DNA from 3 places in the Saccharothrix mutabilis subsp. mutabilis genome. Region 3 is predicted to be linked to each of the others. Evidence: riboswitches for the same ligand, from Rfam matches in the RefSeq annotation. Region 3 holds a riboswitch; each other region holds the start of a gene.
The links. A riboswitch is a leader RNA that binds a small molecule or an ion and turns the genes downstream of it on or off. The one in region 3 is predicted to bind glycine.

Region 1 (6,449 bases), on a different contig from region 3:
GTTCCGGTTCCTGATGGACTACCCGGACGCGGAGTCGTGCCGAGCGGTGGGGTACGAGGTGGTGACCGGCGTGCTGGGCGGGCGGTCGGGGTCGTTCGTGCGGGAGCACCGCGGCGGTTTCCGCGACGGGGTGTCGCGGGGGACGTTCACGGTGGTGTCGGCGTCGGGCGGGTTGGCGGGGCTGACGGGGTCGGGGTCGATCACGTGGCACATGGGCGAGCCGGGCACTTACGCGTTCGAGTACTCGGTCAGCTGAAGCGCGACGGCCCCGTGCCGGGGCACGGGGCCGTCGTTCGTCGGTCAGTTGTCGTACGCCGAGAGCGGCGGGCAGGAGCAGACCAGGTTGCGGTCGCCCTTCGCGCCGTCGATGCGGCGGACCGGGGGCCAGATCTTCGGCGCGTTCGGGCCCGCCGGGAAGACCGCCACCTCGCGGCTGTACGGGTGGGTCCACTCGCCGGTCGTCACGCTGGCCGCCGTGTGCGGGGCGTTGCGCAGCGGGTTGTCGTCGGCGGGCCACTCGCCGGCGCCCACGCGGTCGATCTCGCCCTTGATCGCGATCATCGCGTCGATGAACCGGTCGATCTCGGCCAGGTCCTCGCTCTCCGTCGGCTCCACCATGAGCGTGCCGGCGACGGGGAACGACATGGTCGGCGCGTGGATGCCGTAGTCCGCCAGGCGCTTGGCCACGTCGTCCACGGTCACGCCGGTCGCCTTGGTGATCGGGCGCAGGTCGAGGATGCACTCGTGGGCCACGAAACCGCCCTCGCCGGTGTAGAGCACCGGGAAGTGCTCGTCCAGCCGACGGGCCACGTAGTTCGCCGCCGCCACCGCGGTCAGGGTCGCGCGGCGCAGGCCGTCCGCGCCCATCATGCGCACGTACGCCCACGAGATCGGCAGGATCGACGCCGAACCCCACGGCGCGGCGCTGATCGGGCCGACGCCCGTCGCCGGGCCGGCGGTCGGCTGGAGCGGGTGGTTGGGCAGGAACGGCGCGAGGTGCGAGCGCACGCCGATCGGGCCGACGCCGGGACCGCCGCCGCCGTGCGGGATGCAGAACGTCTTGTGCAGGTTCAGGTGCGACACGTCCGAGCCGAACCTGCCGTACTGCGCCAGGCCGATCAGGGCGTTGAGGTTCGCGCCGTCCACGTACACCTGGCCGCCGGCGTCGTGCACCAGCGCGCACACCTCGCGCACGGTGTCCTCGTACACGCCGTGCGTCGACGGGTAGGTGATCATGATGGCGGCGAGGTCGTCGCGGTGCTCGTCCACGACAACGCGCAGGTGGTCCATGTCGATGTTGCCCTGGTCGTCGCACTTCACGACCACGACCCGCATGCCGGCCATGACGGCGGACGCGGCGTTGGTGCCGTGCGCCGACGACGGGATCAGGCACACGTCGCGCTCCGCGTGGCCCTGCGCGCGGTGGTAGGCGCGGATCGCGAGCAGGCCCGCGAACTCGCCCTGGCTGCCCGCGTTGGGCTGGATGGACACGGCGTCGTAGCCGGTCACCTCGGCCAGCCAGCGCTCCAGGTCGGCGACCAGCGACAGCAGGCCCTCGGCGTCCTCGACCGGCGCGAACGGGTGCAGGTTCGCGAACTCCGGCCAGGTCACCGGCTCCATCTCGGCGGTCGCGTTGAGCTTCATCGTGCACGAGCCCAGCGGGATCATGCTGCGGTCCAGCGCGACGTCCTTGTCCGACAGCTTGCGCAGGTAGCGCAGCATCGCGGTCTCGGAGCGGTGGGTGTGGAAGACCGGGTGGGTCAGGTAGTCGCTGGTGCGGCGCAGGTCGGCGGGGATCGCGTCGGCGGTGTCGAGGTCCAGGCCGTCGACGTCGGAGACGGTCACGCCGAACGCCTTCCACACCTTCTCCAGGTCACCCCGGGTGGTGGTCTCGTCGCACGCGATCGAGACGGTGTCGGCGTCCACCTGCCACAGGTTGACGCCCAGGTCGCGGGCGGTGGCGACGACCTCGGCGGCGCGGCCCTCGACGCGGGCGCGGACGGTGTCGAAGAACTCGCCGTGCACGACCTCGACGCCGTTCTCGCACAGGCCCGCGGCGAGCACGGTGGCCAGGCGGTGGGTGCGGGTCGCGATGGCGCGCAGGCCGTCGGGGCCGTGGTAGACCGCGTACATCGACGCCATCACGGCCAGCAGGACCTGCGCGGTGCAGATGTTGCTGGTGGCCTTCTCGCGGCGGATGTGCTGCTCGCGGGTCTGGAGCGCGAGGCGGTAGGCGAGGTTGCCGTCGGCGTCCACGGACACGCCGACCAGGCGGCCGGGCAGCTGGCGCTCCAGGCCCTGGCGGACGGCCATGTACCCGGCGTGCGGGCCGCCGAAGCCGATCGGGACGCCGAAGCGCTGGGTGGTGCCGACGACGACGTCCGCGCCGATCTCGCCCGGCGGGCGCAGCAGCGTCAGGGCCAGCAGGTCCGCGGCGAACACGGCCTGCGCGCCGGCCGCGTGGATCTCCTCCACCAGCGCGGCGTAGTCGCGCACGACGCCGGACGCGCCCGGGTAGGACAGCAGCACGCCGAAGAAGTCCCCGCCCAGGCCCAGCCCCTCCAGGCCCTGCGACAGGTCGGCGGTGACGATCTCGATGCCCAGCGGCTCGGCGCGGGTCTCGATGACGGCCAGCGTCTGCGGCAGCGTGTCGGCGTCCACGACGAACTTGGCGGACTTGCTGCGGCCGGCGCGGCGGACCAGGGTCATCGCCTCGGCGGCGGCGGTGGACTCGTCCAGCATGGACGCGTTGGCCAGCGGCAGGCCGGTCAGGTCGCCGACCATCGTCTGGAAGTTCAGCAGCGCTTCGAGGCGGCCCTGGGAGATCTCGGGCTGGTAGGGCGTGTAGGCCGTGTACCAGGCGGGGCTCTCCAGGACGTTGCGGCGGATCACCGGCGGGGTGTGGGTGCCGTAGTAGCCCATGCCGATCATCTGGGTGAGCGGCTTGTTGCGGGCGGCCAGGGCGCGCAGCTCGGCCAGCGCCTCGGTCTCGGTGGCGGGCGCGGGCAGGTCCAGCACCAGTTCGCGTTCCCGGATCGACTCGGGCACGGCGCGCTGGGCCAGCTCCTCCAGGGAGCCGACGCCGATGACGTCCAGGATGCGGGCCAGCTCGGCGGGCCGCGGGCCGACGTGCCGGTCGGCGAAGGGGGTGCCGTGCTCAAGGGCGGCGAGGGGGATGCGGTCCTGCGTCATGTAAGGCGCCTTTCGCGGGCTACGGACACACTTCTGCCGTTGCCCTCCCCCTCTGTCTTCTGCCCGCGGACGGGCGCCTGAGAGCTTCACCCGGCGTGGCCGGGCTTGCACCGTCGGCGGGGTCCACGTGCCCGACCCGCTTTCCAGAGGCGTCTCACCCGTGCGGTCCTTGCGCCTGAGAGGTTCCGGGGAGGATTTGCTCCTTCGGCGCCGAGACTGGCTCGGACTCTCCCGCACGGGATAAAGCGACTACGCGCGAATCGTACCCGGCAGGTGAACGTCTCCCGGCACGGACGCGACGCGGATCTCACAGGTTTGGCGCGGCGGAGCAGCGGGTACCAGGCGCTCGTGCCGCTCGCGCCGTGGAGTCCGAGGTCAGCCGATGGCCCGTGTCCGCTCGCGCCGTGGGCTCCGGGGTCAGCCGATGGCCCGCGTCCGCCTGCGCCGGGACAGCTCGTCGTTGGGCGTCTCGTCCACCGCGAGCCCGTCCGCGCGTTCCGCGGGGAACTCGTGGATCGTGCCGCTGATCTCCCGCATGGCGCCGCTGACCGCGATGCCGAACACGCCCTGGCCGCCCTGCAGCAGGTCCACGACCTCCTCGGGCGAGGTGCACTCGTAGACCGTGGTGCCGTCGCTGAACAGCGTGATGCGGGCGAGGTCCTGGACGCCGCGGCGGCGCAGGTGGTCGACCGCGACGCGGATGTTCTGCAGGCTCACACCGGTGTCGAGCAGCCGCTTCACGACCTTGAGGACCAGGATGTCCTTGAACGAGTAGAGCCGTTGGCTACCGGAGCCGTGGGCACTCCTTATCGTCGGGTTGACCAGGCCGGTGCGGGCCCAGTAGTCGAGCTGGCGGTAGGTGATGCCCGCGATCTGGCACGCGGCCGGGCCGCGGTACCCGACGAGTTCGTCCGGCAGCGAGGAGTCCGGGAACAGCTCACCCTGTTCGCCGGTTCCGGCCCGGATGGGCGCTTCCTCGACCACGCCTGCCTCCCCTCGGTCCGGCCAGGACTGGCCGGCGACCAACGTGAAGCCGCCCCGGTGCCCGAATCACACCGTGGCAATTCACCTGAGTTCGACGGTAAGACCGCCTAGGGGGCAGGTCAACGCGACGCGCTGAGCGTGTCGCGTCTCAACCTCAGGTTGAGGTTGAGAGAGACGGGCGTCGTAAGCCATTCGGGTGACGTTTAGTGATCGTTTAGCGGACCGGTGCTGACTTTGTGTAATCCGGAGGTGTGACACCGGGGGGTGGCACGCGGGGCTGATCCACAACGCACCGCACACACCCACGAGGGGCCGGCTTCCAGCTCGCGGCGCGACGCCGGCCTCTCGTGGGTGCTTGACAGACCCACCGCAGACTCCCCCGTGTCCCGCTCCACCGCCACCTGAGACCCACCGCCGACACGCCGCCCACCCAGCGCCGCCGTCCCAGCCGCCGCCGTGCCTGCCTCACCGCCCCGGAAACGATCAGGCCCGAAAACGATCAGGCCCGGGACGCGACCGCCGTCCCGGGCCCTACCGCGAGAACCGCTGCTCAGGTGTCCGCGCCGCGGAAGTCCTCCGGCGAGACCGAGTCCAGGAACTCCCGGAACTTCTCGACCTCGTCCTCCTGCTCGTCCGGGATGATCAGCCCCGCCTCGGCCAGCACCGACTCCTCCGCGTGGATCGGCACGCCGATGCGCAGGGCCAGGGCCACCGAGTCGCTCGGCCGCGCCGACACGCGCACGTCGCCGTCGAACACGAGTTCCGCGAAGTACGTGCCCTCCTGCAGGTCGGTGATCCGCACCTGCTCCAACTGCCTGCCCAGAGCGCCGATGACGTCCTTCAACAGGTCGTGCGTCAACGGCCGCGCGGGCCGGACACCCTGCTGCTCCAGCGCGATCGCGGTCGCCTCCACCGAGCCGATCCAGATCGGCAGGTAGCGCTCGCCCTCGGTTTCGCGCAGCAACAGGATCGGCTGGTTGGCGGGCAGTTCCACCCGCACGCCCACGACGCGCATCTCGCTCATCGGGTCTCGCCTCCCTCAGCGCGCTGAAATCCTGGCGTCCCCGCTACCACGAGGATCCCCCACGTACCCCTCCGACGCTACCCGCCAAGCGGGCCTTGTGCGCAACCGCTCCGAAAATGCGGATCACGATGCGGAAACGGCTCTACCTGGGCGGAACGCCGCCACCGGGCACGTCGCGCAGGCCGATTTTCACCAAGAGTGTGTGCAGCGTTACGGAGAGCGCCGCCAGCTCGCGCACGACTTCGTCGGCCCGGCCCCGCGACCTCGGGTCGCGCCGCCTCGCCAGGACGACCTGCTCCACCAGCGCCACCTCGCGGTCCGCCGCCGCGCGGAACGGGCGCAGGTGCCGCGGTTCCAGGCCGTACTGGGCCAGTTCGCGCACGGTCGTCGCCACCTGGAGCGCGTCCTGGTCGTAGAGACCCGGACGGACCAGGCCGTGCTGCTCCAGCTCGGCCAGCGACGCCGCGTCCAGGCCCGAACGCGCCAGCAGTTCGTCGCGGCTCATGCGCTGCGGCGCGGCGGGGCCGTCCTCGACCGCGCGGAGCACCCGCGCCGAGGAGTCCGCCGCGTCCAACTGCTCCTTGATGACCTTCAGCGGCAGGTAGCGGTCGCGTTGGGCGGCCAGCACGTAGCGCAGCCGCTCGACGTCGGCCGTGGTGAACTGGCGGTACCCCGCGGCGGTGCGTGCCGGGCGGACCAGGCCCTCCGACTCCAGGAAGCGGATCTTGGAGATCGTGACGTCGGGGAACTCCGTCCGGAGCTGCGCGAGCACCGCGCCGATGCTCAACCCCCCGCGTTGTGGCCGCCCGGCCGCCGCCGTCACTGCGCCCCCTGACCCCCGGCGCCCGGACCGGTCAGGAACACGAGGCGGAACTTGCCGATCTGCACCTCGTCGCCGTTGGCGAGCACCGCCTGGTCGACCGGCTCGCGGTTGACGTAGGTGCCGTTGAGGCTGCCCACGTCGATCACCACGAACTCGCCGCCCTCGCGGCGGAACTCGGCGTGCCGCCGGGAGACCGTCACGTCATCGAGGAAGATGTCGCTGTCCGGGTGCCGTCCCGCGCTGGTCGTGTCGCGGTCGAGCAGGAACCGGGAACCCGCGTTCGGACCGCGCTTGACCACCAGCAGGGCCGACCCGGCGGGCAGTGCGTCGACGCCGGCGACGGCCGGCTCCTGGGCGGGCGCCTCGGCGCCCTCGACCTCGGCGAGGAAGTCGGCCCGGAAAACGGAGGTCCGCTCCGGGGACTGC
Region 2 (6,449 bases), on a different contig from region 3:
CAGCGCCGCCTGCCAGCCCTTGTCGGCCAGGGCCACCGCGTAGGGCAGGGTCACGTTGGTCAGCGCGTAGGTCGAGGTCCGCGGCACCGCGCCCGGCATGTTCGCCACGCAGTAGAAGACCGACTCGTGCACCTGGTAGGTCGGGTCGGCGTGGGTGGTCGGGCGGGAGTCGGCGAAGCAGCCGCCCTGGTCGATCGCGATGTCCACCAGCACCGAGCCGGGCTTCATCTGCGCCACCAGCTCGTTGGACACCAGCTTCGGGGCCTTCGCGCCCGGCACCAGCACCGCGCCGATGACCAGGTCGGCCTCGCGCACGGCCTGCTCGACCGAGTAGCGGTTGGACGTGACGGTGCGCAGCTGCCCGCGGTAGAGGGCGTCGATGTGGCGCAGCCGGTCCACGTTGGTGTCGAGGATCTCCACGTCCGCGCCCATGCCCACCGCGATGGTCGCCGCGTTCAGGCCCGCCACGCCGCCGCCGATGACGACCACGCGCGCCGGGTGCACGCCGGGCACGCCACCGGGCAGCACGCCCCGGCCGCCGGACGGCTTCATCAGCGAGAACGCGCCCACCTGCGGCGCCAGCCGGCCCGCCACCTCGGACATCGGGGCCAGCAGCGGCAGCGCGCCGTTCGCCGTCTGCACGGTCTCGTAGGCGATCGCGGTCGTGCCGGACGCGATCAGCGCCTCGGTCAACGGCCGGTCCGCCGCCAGGTGCAGGTAGGTGAACAGCGTCTGGCCCTTGCGCAGCAGCGGGTACTCCCGCGCGATCGGCTCCTTGACCTTGAGCACCAGGTCGCCCTCGGCCCACACGTCCTCGGCGGTGGCCAGGACCTTCGCACCGGCGGCGAGGTACTCCTCGTCGGTGATGGCGGACCCGAGCCCCGCGCCCGCCTCGACGAACACGTCGTGGCCGCGCAGGGTCAGCTCGTGGGCGCCGGCGGGGGTCAGCGCGACGCGGTACTCGTGGTTCTTGATCTCGCGGGGTACTGAGATCCGCACGGTGGGGCTCCTTCAGCCGTTGTTACGCCAAAGGTCCGGTACTCCGAATCCACTGTCATCGTGCGAGCGGCACTAACCGGCAGGGGTCGGTTTGTGTTGAGTGAACAAGACTGGACGCGCGTTGACACCCGTCACGCCGACGACCTAGCGTGCTCGCGACCGCCCAACTGAACATCGGCCGCGGCGCCCTCCCGGGCGCCGGAACCCGAGCGGGAGAGTCCCCGGCACGTCCGGGGCGCCGAAGGAGCAAGTACCCCGCACACTCTCAGGCAACGAGAACCGCTCGGGCGAGGCGACTCTGGAAAGCGTGCTCACGCGCGCACCCACGGTGCAAGCTGTGCCTGATCGACGGTTCCACCGTCGCGACGCCGCACAGCGAAGCTCTCAGGTCCCAGGACAGAGTGGGGATCCGACCGACCGTGGCTTCAGGAGCGCTGACATGACTTTTCCGGAGAACCTGCTCTACACCGCCGAGCACGAGTGGGTCGACTGGGCGCCGGGTACCCAGGACCCCGTGGCGGTCGGCATCACCTCCTACGCGGCGGAGTCCCTGGGCGACATCGTGTTCGTCCAGCTGCCGAACGTCGGCGAGCGCGTGAAGTCCGGCGACGTGTGCGGCGAGCTGGAGTCGACCAAGTCCGTGAGCGACCTGTACGCGCCGGTCAGCGGCGAGGTCGTGGAGGTCAACCAGGCCGCCGCCGACGACCCGTCGCTGATCAACAACGACCCGTACGGCGCGGGCTGGCTGTTCAAGGTGCGCGTCGAGGACGCGACGGGCCTGCTCACCGCCGGCAAGTACGCGGAACTGACCGGGGACTGACCCGCCGTGGCGATCAGCGTCTTCGACCTGTTTTCCGTCGGCATCGGGCCGTCCAGCTCCCACACGGTAGGCCCGATGCGCGCCGCGACGATGTTCGTGGCGCGCCTGGGACACCGGCTGACGTCCGTGGACCGGGTGCACGTCCAGCTGTTCGGCTCGCTGGGCGCCACCGGGCACGGGCACGGCAGCCCCAAGGCCGTGCTGCTCGGACTGGAGGGCCACAAGCCCGAGGAGGTCGACCCGACGGCCGCCGAGGGGCGCGTGGCCGAGATCCGCGCCTCCCGCCGGCTGCTCCTGGGCGGGGTGCGCGACATCCCGTTCGTCGAGGACACCGACCTGGTGATGCACCGGCGCAAGTCGCTCCCGTTGCACCCCAACGGGATGAGCTTCACGGCGTACTCCGGGGACGAGGTCCTGGACGAGGCCGTGTACTACTCCGTCGGCGGCGGTTTCGTGGTGGACGAGCACGCCACCGGCACCGACCGCATCAAGGCCGACGAGACGGAACTGGCCCACCCGTTCAAGACCGGCGACGAACTGCTGGCGCGGACGCGGGAAACCGGCCTGTCCATCTCGGAGGTCATGCTGGCCAACGAGCTGTCGTGGCGCACGGAGGAGGAGGTCCGCTCGGGCCTGCTCCACATCTGGGGCGTCATGCAGGAGTGCGTCGAACGGGGCTGCACCGAGACCGGCGTGCTGCCGGGCGGCTTGAAGGTCCGGCGGCGCGCGGCCGAGATGCGCCAGCGCCTGGCAGCCGAGCACTACGCCACCGACCCGTTGCGGGTGATGGACTGGGTGACCTTGTTCGCCCTGGCGGTGAACGAGGAGAACGCGGCCGGCGGCCGGGTGGTCACCGCGCCGACCAACGGCGCGGCCGGCATCGTGCCGGCGGTGCTGCACTACTACACCCGGTTCGTGCCGGGTGCGTCCGACGACGGCGTGGTGCGGTTCCTGCTGACGGCCGGTGCGGTCGGCGTGCTGTTCAAGGAGAACGCGTCGATCAGCGGCGCCGAGGTCGGCTGCCAGGGCGAGGTCGGCTCGGCGTGCTCCATGGCGGCGGGCGGACTGGCCGAGGTGCTCGGCGGGACCCCGGAGCAGGTGGAGAACGCGGCCGAGATCGCGATGGAGCACAACCTGGGCCTGACGTGCGACCCGATCGGCGGCCTGGTGCAGATCCCGTGCATCGAACGCAACGCGCTGGCGTCGATCAAGGCCATCACGGCGGCCCGGATGGCCCTGCGCGGAGACGGCTCGCACTTCGTGTCGTTGGACAAGGTCATCAAGACGATGCGCGAGACCGGCAAGGACATGAAGGTCAAGTACAAGGAGACGGCGCGGGGCGGACTCGCGGTCAACGTCATCGAGTGCTAGCAGCGCTGCGCGTGCCTTGCCCTTCGGGCGCGCGCAGCGCGCTTGCTTCTGGGCTTTTCCGTCCTCCCCGTACGGCCTGCCCGAAGGGCTACCACAGATTTCCGCGGGTGCAGCCGAAATTTTTGTGAGGAACGAGCAAAAATTTTAGCGGCACCCGCGGAAATCTGTGGTTGGCTCCGCCAGGCCGTACGGGGAGGACGGAAAAGCCCCCGCTTTTGCTTTTCTCCCCGGGGGCCTGCCCGCCGGCGAGGCTCTTTTAATCTTTAGACTTCACGCTGACGCTCTCAAGCCGAACGCGCTTCGCGCTTTCTTTAGAGCGCTTCGCGCGCCAAAACGCGCGAAGCGCTCGAAAGATCAAAAGCGGCGCTCGCCGCGCGGCAGGCCCCCGGGGGGGGGGGGAAGGGCGTCGGTTCGTTCCCCGCACGGCCTGCCGGAGGCAACCACCCTTGGGGGTTCTTGGCAACCGGTGAAGCGTGGTTGCCAAGAACCCCCAAGCGCGGTTGGGCTGCGCCCAGGCCGTACGGGGAACGAACCGAGGCCCTTCCTTGGGCTAAATAGCCCTTCGAAAAGCGCGCCTGCGGCGTGTCGGGTGTCGCTTGGTGTCAGCGGGTGGTGGGGGTTCGGAAGACGCCTACTCCCTCTAGTAGGCCGCCGATTTCGTGGGCTGCCTCGAAGGGGGACAGGCGGGCGTAGCCGGCCAGGTCCCAGAATTCCGGGTTCTGCCCCGGGGCGCCCACCGAGCGTTCCGCCTCGGTTCGGGCGATGCCGAGGGCCATGCACACCGCCACCGCCGCCTCACGGGGGTCGGCGTAGAGGGCCAGTTCCGCGAAGACCCGGCCCGGCGCCGCGCCCAGGGCGAAGCGGCGCCGGGCTTCCGAGATCAGGGGCTCCATGGCCTCCACTGTGCCACGAGGCGGCCCCGCCAGCAGGTCACGAGCAGAGCACGTCCACGAAGACCGTCTTCTCCTGGTTCAGGTTCGAGATGCGCACCGAGACCGTTCCCGGGCCCGTGAGGTGCTGGTTCTGCACGTCCACGCGTTCCACGTGGCAGCCCGGCTGGTGGTCCACGGTGATCTTGTGGACGCTGACCTCCACCGCCTCCACGTGTGCTTCGTGGAACACGTACAGCTCCGGCGCGTAGTACGACCACTTGGTGTTCGTCGCCCCGTTGGTGTCGGTCCAGGTCACCTTCTGGCCTGCGCGGTGCCCACGGGTACCAGGAGGGCCGCGGCCAGGGCGGTGGCCGCCCCGGCCGCTCGTGCGAGTGGTCTCATGTCCGGTCTCCCCGCGAGTGCGGCGGGACCGGAAGGCGTGCCGCGGCGTCGGGGAGCCTTCCGGCTACCGGTCACCCCTACGCGACCGGCCCCGACGCCGCTGGGCGACGACGATACGCTTCGTGAACACCGCAGGCCAGGGACCTTTGGGCCTCAGGGCAGGACGGCCTCGATCGCCTTGACCACGTCGTCGTCCCCGGGCTCGGTGCGCGGGCGGAAGCGGGCGACGACCTCGCCCTCGGGGGAGATCAGGAACTTCTCGAAGTTCCACTGCACGTCCCCGGCCGTGCCGTCGGCGTCGGCGTGCGCGGTCAGCTCCGCGTACAGCGGGTGCCGGCCGGGGCCGTTCACCTCGACCTTCTCGAACAGCGGGAACGTCACGCCGTAGGTGGTGGAGCAGAACGTCGAGATCTCCTCCGCCGTGCCCGGCTCCTGCCCGGCGAACTGGTTGCACGGGAACCCCACCACGGAGAAGCCGGCGTCGCCGAAGCGCTGTTGGAGCCGCTCCAACCCGGTGTACTGCGGCGTCAGGCCGCACTTCGACGCCACGTTGACCACCAGCAACGCCTTGCCCCGCAACGACCCCAGGCTGCTCGGCTCGCCGGCGAGGGTGTTCACGGCGATGTCGTGGATGCTCATGTCTCCACCCTACGGGGACGGAACACCGTCACCACGACCCGCAGGCCCAACAGGACGCTGATGACCAGCAGGTTGTAACCGAACACCTGGTACAGCGTGATGTCCGGGCCGACCTTCGGGCCGCCGTCCGCGCCGAGCAGGAGCACGGCCATCAGGCCCGCGGTCGCGCCCAGCACGGTCAACATCACCTGGTGCAGCAGGGAGGTCACGAACTGGCGGTCGCGGTCGTCGGCGAACAGCCGCACGCCCAGCCCCAGCCGGCCCTGTTCCAGCGCGCTGGAGATGCGTTCCGCCCGCCGGGGCAGCCGCTTGAGCAGCGGCAGCATCGAGTGCAGTTCCTCGGTCACCGTGCGGCGCAACGACTCCGGGGTCAGGCGTTCGCTGAACTGCCGGTCCGCGAACGCCCGCGACTCCACCACGATGTTGAACCCGGGCGACAGCGCGCCCAGCGTGCCCTCCACGGTCGCCAGCGCCCGGAACACCGCGGCGATCTCCGGCGGGATGCTCAACCCGTACCGGTAGACCAGCTTGAACAGGTCGCCGAACATCTCCACGTCCGGCCGCATCCCGGCACCGAGGTGCCGCGCCATGAACTGCCCGAGCGCGCGTTCCAGTTGCTGCTCGTCGATCTCGTCGGGCCGGGACACCAGTTCCAGCAACGAGTCCCGCAGGCCGGCCGGGTCGCCGTGGTCGATGGCGAGCAGCATCTTGCCCAGCGCGGACCGCAGTTGCGCGTCGATGCGGCCCACGGAACCGAAGTCCAGCATGCCCAGGCGGCCGTCGCGCAGCAGCATGATGTTGCCGGGGTGCGGGTCGGCGTGGAAGACGCCGTCGAGCATCACCTGGCGCAGCAGCACGTCCAGCAGCGACCGGGCGAGGCCGTCGCGGTCGGTCGACTCCAGCGGGGCGGACCGCAGCGGCACGCCGTCCAGCCGGTCCATCACGAGAACCCTTGCCGTGCAGAGGCTTTCGTGCGCCCGCGGCAGCACCACGCCGGTCCCGTCGGACGCCGCCCGCACCGCCTGGAGGTTGCGCGCCTCCACGCGGAAGTCCAGTTCCTCCAGCAGGGCGGCGGAGAACCCGGCGGCCAGGTCGCGCACGCCGATCGCGCGCCCCCACCGCGTCCGGTCGTGCAACGTGCCCGCGAGCCGGTTCACGATGTCCAGGTCGCCCTCGGCGATCCGCCGCACCCCGGGCCGCTGCACCTTGACCACGACCTCCTCGCCCGACTTCAGCCGCGCCCGGTGCACCTGCGCCACGGACGCCGCCGCGACGGGCGTCGGGTCGAACTCGGCGAACACCTCCTCGGGCGGCCCGACCTCGGCGACCAGAACCTGCCGCACGGC
Region 3 (6,449 bases):
GCACGGCATGAAGGCCGCCGGCGCGTGGGGCGGCGAGCGGGGCACGAACCTGCTCGACGGCGGCGCGCCGTTCTACGACGTTTATGCCACAGCGGATGGAAAGTTCGTCAGCATCGGCGCACTGGAGGAGAAGTTCTACGCTGATCTGCTGGTGTTGCTGGGGTTGGCGGACTCGGACGTGCCGAACCGGCACGACCCGGCCCAGTGGCCCGCCCTGCGGGCCCGCATCGCCGAAGCGGTGGCCACCCGGACGAGGGACGAGTGGGCGGCGCTGGCGGCGGGCACCGACGCGTGCCTGGCGCCCGTGCTCGCGCCCGACGAGGCCCCGGCGCACCCGCACAACCGGGCGCGCGGGACGTTTGTCGAGGTCGGGGGCCTGACCCAGCCGGGACCCGCGCCGCGCTTCGACCGCACGCCGGCCGGCGGACCGTCCGCACCGCCCGCCACGGGGCATCACACGGACGAGGTGCTGGAGTTCCTCGGACTGGGTGAAGGGGATATTGCGGAACTGCGACGATCCGGTGTCGTGGGCTAATGCGAAAAGGGTGCGACAAATCGTCCGGAGTGCTGCCGGGAAAGGGAGCGGCCGGGCCTCGGCCTAATGACACACAGTGGGTGCGTCGCGCAAGCGGGTGATGTGCTCGGGATTGCCGACGATGTGGCTGAACCTCGGTGCTCGTGCCTGGGGGAGTGGGGGCGAGTGGCCCGCACCCTGGTCATCGGCGGGTGCCGAGGGCCTCTTGATCGGCCGTTCGGGTGATGTGGGTCACGACCCACGCGTGGCAGCGTGTCCTGCCCTACGCCCGGTCGTGGGATCGCGGCGGGTTCCGCGCTCATCGTCCGGGTGAATGGGGGACCATGTGGGGTAACACGGCGGGCACGCGGCCCGCCGCCGCGCACCCTTGAACGGACGGAGAGGCACCAGTGAACGTCAAGAAGGTGGTCACGCTGGCGGCTGTCGCGCTGCTGCTGTTCCTCCTGATCACCCAGCCCGACCAGTCCGCCGAGGCGGTGAAGACGGCCCTCGGGTGGCTGCGCCAGGGCGCCGAGTCGATCATCACGTTCGTCCGCAGCCTGTTCAACTAGCCCCCGCCGCGGGGCGCGGTGGTCTGCTCACCATCCGTGATGGTCGGCCTCCCCCGTTGGACCGTCTGGGTGGAATGAGGGCTATAACGTGCTGGTAACAGGGTTTTTGACAAACCGGGGTCTAGCGGTTGTCGGTACCCGCTAATACGGTGCGCTGCATTGGCTGATCTTCGACCGACGAGGAGGCAGAATGGTCGAGGACTCCGGAGTCGACGAGCTGCTGCGGCAGTGGGCGGCCGAGCGCTCGGACGACGCCGAGCTGCGCGAGGTGAACCGGATCAAGGACGAGTGGCTGGCCGAGGCCCCGCCGTCCGCGCCGGGCATCCCCGTGCAGCGGGCGAACGGTGGACCGCGGGGCCTGGTGAAGGTCGAGTCCGCGGATCCGGCCTACGTCGCGGCGATGCGGAAGCGGGCGCCAGAGGTGCCCGAGGTCCTGCTGGCCGCGGCAGCGAGCTACTGGCAGCTCGTGGGCGACCTGTCCGAGGCGGAGGCGTGGTGGGACGCGGGCATCAGCCCGTTGGACCAGCGCGCCCTCGACTACCGGGCCGCCGGGCTCACGCCCGCCGACCTGGGACGTCGGCTCGGGCCGATGACGGTGCTCCAGCACCTGCGTCGGGGCAGCGCGGCGGCGTGGTGCGTCGCCAGGTTGCAGCGGCAGCGCCGGGACGGCGTTGCGTGATGTCGGGCGCGCCACGCGCGAGCGTGGCGCAGCGCAAGGGCGTCGCGCGGTGAGGGCGCGGCGTGGTCGGGACTAGCGTGATCGGGAGGGCGGGCTCCTGTGCGGGGAGCCCATCCCGGTCGGGGGTCGCCGACCCGAAGTACCCTTGAGCCGTGCGCAGCGGCCTCATCACCCCTCGACGTGTGGCGATCGCGGTCGCGTGCGTGCTCTCGCTGGTGGTCTGCTGCGGTCTCGCCTACTGGCAGTGGGAGCGGTTCTCCCAGGCCGGGGGCACCTTCCAGAACCTCGGTTACGTCTTCCAGTGGCCCCTGTTCGGCCTGTTCCCCGCGTTCATGGTGTGGCGGATGCGCAAGCTCGCCGCCCAGCGCCGCGCGGAGGACGCCGCTGTGGGCGCGGACACGTCGTCGCAGGTGGCGGGGGAGCCGGTGGCCGCGCCGTCGGAGCCGGTCGTTACCGTGGAGCCCGTCAGGACACCCGCGCACGACGACGAGGACGACGAGCTGGCGGCCTACAACCGCTACCTCCGCGAACTCCACGCGCGGGACCAGCGGTGAGCGAAGGCGGTCGGTAGGGCGATGAGCGGTGCGTTGGGCCGGTTCCGGTTCATGGCTTACGTGGTCGGTGTGGGCCTGCTGCTGCTCGTGGCCGCGATGGGCGTGAAGTACCTCGGCGACCAGGACGGCATGATGAAGGTCGTCGGCCCGGTCCACGGCTTCCTCTACGCGATCTACCTGGTGATCACGGTCGACCTGGCCCTCAAGGCCCGCTGGTCGCTCAAGGGCACCGCGCTGGTGCTGCTCGCCGGCACGATCCCGTTCGTGTCGTTCTACGCCGAGCGCAAGGTCGTCGAAAGCGTGAAGGCCGAGCGCGCCCTGTGACCACGCCGGCCGCCGCCACCTTCGGCCTGGCCGCCATGCCCGGTCGGGCCGTCGGCACCTTCCCGTCGGCCGTCGGCACCTCCGCGTCAGCCGCCACCACGTCCGGTCGGGCCGTCGGCACCTCCGCGTCGGCCGCCGGCGCCTCCGGTCGGGCCGCTTCCGCGTCGGTCCCGCCCGCGTCGGCCGCGCCCGTGGTGACCGGGCTCGTGTTGACCGGGCCGACCAGGCACAACTAGCGTCTGGCGGTACCAACTGAACACGGCCGTCGATGTCGCGCGGGAGAGTCCCCACCCACTACGGGGCGCCGAAGGAGCAACTCCTCCCCGGAATCTCTCAGGCACAGCTACCGCCCGACGAAGGCAACTCTGGAAAGCAGGCGCCAGCGCCTCGCCCACGGTGCAAGCCGCCCCCGCCGACGTGCGGGGTCCCGGCGAAGCTCTCAGGCTCATGACAGAGGGGGAGGCTCACTCGGACGAGGAGTCTCGATGGACCGTGTCATCCTTCGTAGCGGCAGGCCGACCCACCCGGTCGGCGCCCCTGCCGTGCCCGCCATCAGGGAGGACCCCGTGGAAACCCGCCGGACGCCGCTGCACGCCGAGCACGAGGCGCTGGGCGCCCAGTTCACCGACTTCGCGGGCTGGCGGATGCCGCTGCGCTACGACAGCGAGCTGGCCGAGCACCACGCCGTGCGCACGTCGGCGGGCCTGTTCGACCTGACGCACATGGGCGAGATCGTCCTGACCGGCCCGCAGGCCGGCGCCGCGCTCGACCACGCGCTGGTCGGCCACGCGTCCGCGATCGGCGTCGGCCGCGCCCGCTACACCATGATCTGCCAGGCCGACGGCGGCGTGCTCGATGACCTGATCGTGTACCGCACCGGTGACCAGGAGTACTTGGTCGTCGCGAACGCCTCCAACGCCGCCGTCGTGTTCGCCGCCTTGAAGGAGCGCGCGGAGGGCTTCGACACGACCGTCGAGGACAAGTCCACGGACTACGCGCTGCTGGCCGTGCAGGGGCCGAAGGCGGTCGCCATCCTCGAAGGCCTGACCGCCACCGACCTGGCCACGGTCAAGTACTACGCCTCCTACCCGACCGAGGTGGCCGGCAAGCCCGCGCTGCTGGCCCGCACCGGCTACACCGGTGAGGACGGCTTCGAGCTGTTCCTCGACCCCGCCGACGCCCCGCACGTGTGGCAGGCGCTGCTCGACGCCGGCCGGCCGCACGACCTCAAGCCCGCCGGCCTGGGCTGCCGCGACACCCTGCGCCTGGAAGCCGGGATGCCGCTGTACGGCAACGAGCTGAGCACGTCCCGCACGCCCTACCACGCCAACCTGGGCCGCGTGGTCAAGCTGGACAAGCCGGGCGACTTCGTGGGCCGCGAGCCGCTGGCGAAGGTGGCCGAGGCGGGCGTCGAGGCCAAGCTGGTCGGCCTGAAGACCGAGTCCCGCCGCGCCCCCCGCCACGGCTACGCCGTGCTGGACGCCGAGGGCAACGCGATCGGCGAGGTCACCAGCGGCGCGCTGTCGCCGACGCTGGGCTACTCCGTGGCGATGGCCTACGTGCCGCCCGCGCACGCCGAGCCCGGCACCAAGCTGTCCGTCGACGTCCGGGGCCGGCAGGAGCCCGTGGAGGTCGTCTCGCTGCCGTTCTACAAGCGCAACTCGTAGGGAGAAACCCCACCATGTCCGAGCACTTCAACACCTCCCTCGCGGAGTTCGACCCCGAGGTCGCCGAGGCGGTCGCGGCCGAGCTGCGCCGGCAGCAGGGCACGCTGGAGATGATCGCGTCGGAGAACTTCACGCCGGTGTCGGTGCTCCAGGCGCAGGGCTCGGTGCTGACCAACAAGTACGCCGAGGGCTACCCGGGTCGCCGCTACTACGGCGGGTGCGAGAACGTCGACGTGGTCGAGCGGCTGGCCATCGCGCGGGTCAAGGAGCTGTTCGGCGCGGGGTTCGCCAACGTGCAGCCCCACTCGGGCGCGCAGGCCAACGCGTGCGCCATGTTCGCCCTGCTCCAGCCCGGTGACACGATCCTGGGCCTGGACCTGGCGCACGGCGGCCACCTGACCCACGGCATGCGGATCAACTTCTCCGGCAAGCTCTACAACGTCGTGCCCTACCACGTGTCCGATGTGGACGGTCGGGTGGACATGGCCGAGGTCGAGGCGCTGGCGCAGGAGCACAAGCCGAAGCTGATCGTGGCCGGCTGGTCGGCCTACCCCCGCCAGCTGGACTTCGCGGAGTTCCGCCGGATCGCCGACTCGGTGGGCGCGTACCTGATGGTGGACATGGCCCACTTCGCGGGTCTCGTGGCGGCGGGCCTGCACCCGAGCCCGGTGCCGCACGCCCACGTCGTCACCACGACCACGCACAAGACCCTCGGCGGTCCGCGCGGCGGCGTGATCCTGACCAACGAGGCGGACCTCGCGAAGAAGATCAACTCGGCGGTGTTCCCCGGCCAGCAGGGCGGTCCGCTGGAGCACGTGATCGCCGGCAAGGCGGTGGCGTTCAAGCACGCCGCGTCGCCGGAGTTCGCCGACCGCCAGCGCCGCACGGTCGAGGGCGCGAAGATCCTCGCCGAGCGGCTGTCGCAGCCCGACGCGGCGGCGGCCGGCGTGAAGGTGCTGACCGGCGGCACGGACGTGCACCTGGTGCTGGTGGACCTGGTGGCCTCGGAGCTGGACGGCAAGCAGGCCGAGGACCGCCTGCACGAGGTCGGCATCACGGTCAACCGCAACGCGGTCCCCAACGACCCGCGCCCGCCGATGGTGACCTCGGGCCTGCGCATCGGCACGCCCGCCCTGGCCACCCGCGGCTTCGGCGCGGCGGACTTCGCGGAGGTGGCCGACATCATCGCGACCGCCCTCCAGCCGGCCGCGGACCTGTCCGAGCTGCGCTCGCGCGTCGAGGTGCTGGCCGCGAAGCACCCGCTCTACCCGAACCTGTGAGGGTTCCGCCGGCCCGCTGAGCGGGGCGGCACATGACCCCCGGCCCAACCCCAGGCCGGGGGTCATGTTCTTCGGGGGTGGACTCAAGCTCCAGAGGGATGGACTCAAGCTCCAGAGGGGTGGACTCAAGCTCCGGAGGGCACCGCCACGCCGGGCGGCAGGCACTCCACGTTGCGCTTGCCGTCGGGCTGCACGACGAACCACGTGCCGCCCACGCCCTGGCCCTTCCACTGGCCCGGCGCCTCGTCCTTCGAGTACGTGTAGAGCGCCCAGCCGGCCAGCGTCACCTGCTCGGTCCCGTCGGCCCGCTTCACGGTGCCGACCAGCGCCGGGTCGACGCCCTCCAGCTTCGGCGCGCCGCCGGCCAGCAGCGGCGGCCAGGTCTCCGCGCACTTGCCCTCGCAGTTGGACTTGGGCGGGTTCGGCGTGTCCTTGTCGAACCGGTACAGCGTGCGGCCGTCGCCGTCCTGCACGACGTCGCCCATCTTCGGCACGCTCTTGGCCACCAGCGTGACGCCCGGCCCGGACGGGGCGGGCGCGGCCTGACCGGCCGGGGTCTCCTCGGTCGCCTCGGTGGCGGGCTCCTGCGCGGCGGGGGTCTCCGCGGCCGGAGGTGCCGGTGGGACGTCCCCGTAGTCGGCCTGCGCGGCGGCGCCCACCTGCTCGGTCTGCGCGACGTTGGTCCCTTGCAGGCCGACGGCGTTGGAACTCCACATGACCAGCGCGAGCACGGCCGCCATGCCACCCGCTGCGGCGATGGCGATGCGGTTTCGTCGGATCACACTCAACTCCTCCTCGATGGCGTCGGTCGCTCCACCGACGATTACGGCCCGGTCACGACCGCGGTTCAGCGGCGAAC

Region 1: another riboswitch for glycine. It lies ahead of gcvP (aminomethyl-transferring glycine dehydrogenase); the one in region 3 lies ahead of gcvT (glycine cleavage system aminomethyltransferase GcvT).
Region 2: another riboswitch for glycine. It lies ahead of gcvH (glycine cleavage system protein GcvH); the one in region 3 lies ahead of gcvT (glycine cleavage system aminomethyltransferase GcvT).

The regions. Positions count from the first base shown of each region.
Region 1 covers NZ_BAAABU010000007.1:8,466-14,914, reverse strand. Annotated here, with positions in the region: gene ABD126_RS17815 (DUF3224 domain-containing protein) at 1-256, shown strand, start outside; gene gcvP (aminomethyl-transferring glycine dehydrogenase) at 301-3,192, opposite strand; glycine riboswitch at 3,346-3,436, opposite strand; gene ABD126_RS17805 (MerR family transcriptional regulator) at 3,610-4,176, opposite strand; gene ABD126_RS17800 (bifunctional nuclease family protein) at 4,727-5,200, opposite strand; gene ftsR (transcriptional regulator FtsR) at 5,343-5,987, opposite strand; gene garA (glycogen accumulation regulator GarA) at 6,020-6,449, opposite strand, start outside.
Region 2 covers NZ_BAAABU010000010.1:57,327-63,775, reverse strand. Annotated here, with positions in the region: gene ald (alanine dehydrogenase) at 1-999, opposite strand, end outside; glycine riboswitch at 1,200-1,291, shown strand; gene gcvH (glycine cleavage system protein GcvH) at 1,439-1,819, shown strand; gene ABD126_RS22140 (L-serine ammonia-lyase) at 1,826-3,190, shown strand; gene ABD126_RS22135 (hypothetical protein) at 3,793-4,083, opposite strand; gene ABD126_RS22130 (hypothetical protein) at 4,121-4,378, opposite strand; gene ABD126_RS22125 (glutathione peroxidase) at 4,618-5,103, opposite strand; gene ABD126_RS22120 (ABC1 kinase family protein) at 5,100-6,449, opposite strand, start outside.
Region 3 covers NZ_BAAABU010000005.1:161,609-168,057, reverse strand. Annotated here, with positions in the region: gene ABD126_RS14815 (CaiB/BaiF CoA transferase family protein) at 1-535, shown strand, start outside; gene ABD126_RS14810 (hypothetical protein) at 925-1,086, shown strand; gene ABD126_RS14805 (helix-turn-helix transcriptional regulator) at 1,277-1,765, shown strand; gene ABD126_RS14800 (hypothetical protein) at 1,918-2,319, shown strand; gene ABD126_RS14795 (DUF3817 domain-containing protein) at 2,341-2,643, shown strand; gene ABD126_RS14790 (hypothetical protein) at 2,640-2,879, shown strand; glycine riboswitch at 2,910-3,002, shown strand; glycine riboswitch at 3,004-3,104, shown strand; gene gcvT (glycine cleavage system aminomethyltransferase GcvT) at 3,210-4,310, shown strand; gene glyA (serine hydroxymethyltransferase) at 4,325-5,590, shown strand; gene ABD126_RS14775 (hypothetical protein) at 5,716-6,372, opposite strand.